One region of the Microbacterium sp. STF-2 genome, then DNA from elsewhere that is predicted to be linked to it. Evidence: predicted binding sites of a transcription regulator. Region 1 holds the regulator's gene; the other holds the start of a gene.
What was found. The regulator HrcA, encoded in region 1, represses chaperone genes, less so after heat shock. The targets are predictions, from matches to a motif close to TTNGCACTCGNNNNNNNCGAGTGCNAA.
Positions count from the first base shown of each region.

Region 2: a site for HrcA is predicted at 838-864, ahead of groES (co-chaperone GroES). Genes of this name have one in related genera too.

Region 1 is NZ_JARKMW010000001.1:248,967-251,363, forward strand. It holds gene MicroSTF_RS01180 (carboxylesterase/lipase family protein) at 1-252, opposite strand, end outside; gene hrcA (heat-inducible transcriptional repressor HrcA) at 356-1,387, shown strand; gene dnaJ (molecular chaperone DnaJ) at 1,425-2,397, shown strand, end outside.
Region 2 is NZ_JARKMW010000002.1:394,281-396,677, forward strand. It holds gene rarD (EamA family transporter RarD) at 1-277, opposite strand, end outside; gene groES (co-chaperone GroES) at 456-752, opposite strand; gene MicroSTF_RS15765 (THUMP-like domain-containing protein) at 911-2,116, shown strand; gene MicroSTF_RS15770 (hypothetical protein) at 2,124-2,397, opposite strand, start outside.

The DNA of each region.
Region 1 (2,397 bases):
GTCGTCGCCGTCGATGCGCACAGATCCCAGCAGCTCGCCGATCGCTCCGGCGTAGGGGACCTGGGGTGGTGTCGGCCCGAACTGCGTCGCCTCTCGCACGCCCTCCCAGGCCGGGACGGGTTGCGGTGTGCGGAAGCGGTTCTCCCCGAACGGCGCCTGGGCATAGGGAATGCCGAGGTAGCGGACCACCCCGGCCTCCTCGGTGCCGCGGACGAGGCCGTTCGACAGGGTGGCCTGGGGCGAGGTGGTCATGAGCGTCATCCTAGGGTCGTGCGTCCGCGGTACGGAGAATCCCGAGCTGCACGGGGTAGGATTGGCACTCTGAACGTCCGAGTGCCAGCGGAAGGGAAGGGCGATGGTCACAGAGCGAGGACTCCAGGTTCTCCGAGCGATCGTGCAGGACTACGTCGAGACCCACGAACCCGTCGGCAGCCGCTCCATCGTCGACCGGCACTCGTTCGGCGTCTCGGCGGCGACGATCCGCAACGACATGGCGCTGCTCGAGGACGAAGAGCTCATCACGGCTCCGCACACCTCGTCCGGCCGTGTGCCCACCGACAAGGGCTATCGCGTCTTCGTGAACCACCTCGCCCAGCTGCGACCGCTCTCGTCGGCTCAGCGCTCGGCGATCGAGTCCTTCCTCGGCGAGCCGGCCGACCTCGACGACCTGATGGCGCGAACGGTGCGGGTGCTGACACAGCTGACCGGCCAGGTCGCGCTCGCCCAATACCCCTCGTTCGCCCGCGCGCATGTCACGCACGTCGAGCTGGTCGCGCTCGCGCCGAACCGGCTTCTGATCGTGCTCGTGACCGATGCCGGCGGGGTCTCGCAGCGTATGGCCGTCCTCCCGGAGCCGATCGACGACGCTGACATGGCTGTGCTGCGCGCACGGCTGTCCGCGTCGATCACCGGTCAGGGCATCGGGGAGGCATCCGATCGGCTGCAGGCGTTGCTGGTCGCCGAGGAGAAGCCCCAGGATGCCGTGCTGCGCACGCTTGCTGCGGTGATCGTCGACGAACTCGGAGGGTTCCGCCAGGAGCGGTTGGTGATGGCGGGAGCGGCGACCCTCGCGCGCCGGGAGCAGGACTTCCGCGGCAGCATCCACCCCCTCCTCGAAGCCATCGAGGAACAGGTGACGCTCCTGCGTCTGATGAGCGAGATGGTGACTGACGAGCACGGACTCGCCGCGAGCATCGGCACGGAGAACGCCCCGTTCGGCCTGGGCGAGGCGTCGATCGTCGCCAGCAACTACGCCGCCCCGAGCGGCACGGCGCGCGTCGGAGTGATGGGACCGACGCGCATGGACTACCCGAGCAACCTCGCCGCAGCGCGGGCCGTGGCCCGCTACCTGTCGCGGATGCTCGATGAAGACGAGGCCGGCCGCTGACGCGGTCGCCACCGAGACACACGCAAGAAAGGCGATTGTGGCGGACCACTATGAGGTTCTCGGGGTGTCCCGAGACGCTTCCACCGATGAGATCAAGAAGGCGTACCGGCGCCTCGCCCGGCAGCTGCACCCGGATGTGAACCCGGGAGAGGACGCGGCGGAGAAGTTCAAGCTCGTCACGCATGCGTACGACGTGCTCAGCGACGACGACTCCCGCCGGCGCTATGACATGGGCGGCGGAGACGGTGCAGCAGGGAACTTCGGCGGCTTCGGCGGTTTCGGCGACATCTTCGAGACGTTCTTCGGGGCCTCGCAGGGCGGCGGACGTGGCGCGCGTCCGCGTTCGCGTCGCGAGCGTGGCCAGGACGCCCTCGTCCGCGTGACCCTCGACCTCGGCGATGTGGTGTTCGGTGCGCACCGCGACATCGACGTCGACACCGCGGTGCTGTGCGAGACGTGTCAGGGATCCTGCTGCCAGGAGGGCACCTCTCCGGTCACCTGCGACATCTGCGGTGGCTCCGGTCACGTGCAGCGTCAGGTGCGCAGCCTGCTCGGCAACGTCGTGACCTCTCAGCCCTGCGGCACGTGCGAGGGCTACGGCACGACGATCCCTTACCCCTGCGGCACGTGCGGTGGCCAGGGCCGCGTGCGTTCGCGCCGTACCGTGTCGCTCGACATCCCGGCCGGCGTCGAGACGGGGCTCCGTCTGCAGCTTCCCGGTTCCGGCGAGGTCGGCAAGGCGGGCGGACCGAACGGAGACCTGTACGTCGAGGTGACGGTCAACCCGCACGCGGCGTTCAGCCGTGAGGGCGACGACCTGCTCGCCACGCTCGAGGTGTCGATGACGGATGCGATCCTCGGCACGGAGACGAAGATCCAGGGACTGGACGGTGAGGTGGACCTCGAGATCCGTGCCGGTGTGCAGTCCGGCGACGTGCTCTCGATCAAGGGCCGCGGCATCACGCCGCTCCGAGGGACTCAGCGCGGCGATCTGCGGGTCGGCGTGCAGG
Region 2 (2,397 bases), on a different contig from region 1:
CCTGCCAGTTGACGTAGATCAGCAGCCCCGCGAGCGCCGTCCAGCCCAGCAGCCGGGGTTGCCGGATGATGACGCCGAACGCCGCCCAGCCGCGCATGACCGTGAGCAGCAGGAGGCAGAAGACGAACGACAGCAGGACGCGCCAGGCGACGACCTCCCACGGCCCCGTCGGAACCAGGAGGAGGAAGTAGAGGGGAAGCACGCCCCAGAGGAGGTAGGCCCCACCGGCGTAGGCGACGCCGGCGGTCTGCGTGGCGCGTGTGGTCTGTGGTGGCACCGCACAACCCTATGCCCGCGGCGGCGTCGCGAACGGCGCCGCCGGCCCGTCGATCGCAGTTCGGCAGGAATCGGACGCTCGCTGGCGGATGCAGAAGGGGCCCGGATGCGATACGCATCCGGGCCCCTTCGATGGCCTTGCCCGCCCCTCAGGAGAGACGGGAATCAGGTTCCGCAGATCAGCGGACGACGACCGCCAGGACGTCGCGGGCCGACAGGACGAGGAACTCGTCTGCGCCGAACTTCACCTCGGTGCCGCCGTACTTGCTGTAGAGCACGCGGTCGCCGACGGCGACGTCGAGCGGAACACGGTTGCCGTTGTCGTCGATGCGGCCGGGGCCGACCGCCACGACCTCGCCCTCCTGGGGCTTCTCCTTGGCGGTGTCGGGGATGACCAGGCCACTCGCGGTGGTCTGCTCGGCCTCGACCTGCTTGATGACGATGCGGTCCTCGAGCGGCTTGATGGAAACCGACACGGTCTACCTCTTCTTTCTTGACGCTGACACGAAAGACTTGTTCGCACTCTCAACCCGAGAGTGCTAATCCAGTCTAGGCGCTCGGCTGGCACTCACGCAATGCGAGTGCCAGTGCGCGCCGCAGTTCGACGACTCGCACGGGCAATTAGGCTGAGCGGGTGGAGATGTCCGAGCTGCGCGCCCTGCTGACCCCCGCCGGTCTCGAACTGCTCGACGCGGTCGGGCCCATCGAATCGACCGCCGATGTCGCCCGCACCGTCTCGCGGCTGCGCGCGGGCGGCCACTCCCCCGAGCTGGTCTCCGCCGTCGTCGGCCAGGCCCGCCTGCGCTCCAGGGCCACCGCGAAGTTCGGGCCCTTCGCCGCACGCATGCTGTTCACCCGCGCGGGGCTGGAGCAGGCGACGAGGCTGGGCGTCGCAGCCCGGCATGCGCAGCGGATCCGTCACGCCGGTTTCACCCGTGTCGCCGACCTCGGCTGCGGAATCGGCGGTGACGCCCTGGCCTTCGCCGGCGCCGGACTCGATGTGCGCGCCGTCGATGCCGACGACGTGACCTCGGCGATCGCCGCCTACAACCTGGCCCCGTTCGGCGACAGCGCGGTCGTCGACCATCGCACGGCCGAAGACGCCTTCTCGTCGCTGGACCCGGGGAGCGCGGTCTGGATGGACCCGGCCAGACGCACTTCGGGTCACAGCGAGACCCGACGCGTCTCGGCCGACGACTACTCCCCCTCGCTGGACTGGGCATTCGAGGTGGCGGCTCACCATCCGACCGGTATCAAGCTCGGACCGGCACACGACCGCGACGCCCTGCCGGTCGACGCCGAGGCGCAGTGGGTCAGCGCCGACGGCAGCGTGGTCGAACTGGTCGTCTGGAGCGGCGCGCTCGCCCGGGAAGGGGTGCGGCGTGCGGCCCTCGTGATCCGCGACGAGCGCTCGCACGAGCTGACGGCGCCGGCGGACGCCCCCGATGAACCCGTGCGCGAGCTCGGCGCATTCGTGCACGAACCGGACGGCGCCGTGATCCGTGCGCGGCTGATCGGCGAGGTCGCCCGGAGCCTGGAGGCGGGGATGCTCGACGAGCACATCGCCTATCTGACCTCCGACGCGGCGTTGACGAGTCCTTTCGTGCAGTCCTTCCGGGTGCGCGAGACCCTCCCGGCCCATCCCAAGGCGATCAACGCCGCCCTGCAGGCGCAGGGCATCGGGCGCCTGGAGATCAAGAAGCGCGGAGTCGACGTCGATCCCGCCGCGTTCCGCAAGAAGCTCACGCTGCGTGGGGACCAGGAGGCGACACTCATCCTGGCCCGCATCGGCGATCAGCGCCGCGCGATCCTCGCCGACCGGGTGCCCGCAGCGAACTGACCCCCGCTCAACGCTCCGCGTCGCGACCCGGCGGCTCGACCACGATGGGGTCACCGGGAGGCGCGTCGACCCGGACGGTATCCCCCGGCTCCGCGCCGGTCACCGGCGCGTCGGTGATGGTCAGATAGGGCGTCTGCCACCTCGTGAACCGCGCCTCGAGCACCGAGGAGCCGACGACCCCGCCGGAAGCCCCGTCGACGTCATCGATCCGCGCTTCGATCCCGGATTCCGCTGCCGCGTCGAGAGATGCGCACGCCGTCAGATCGACGGCGTCGACGACG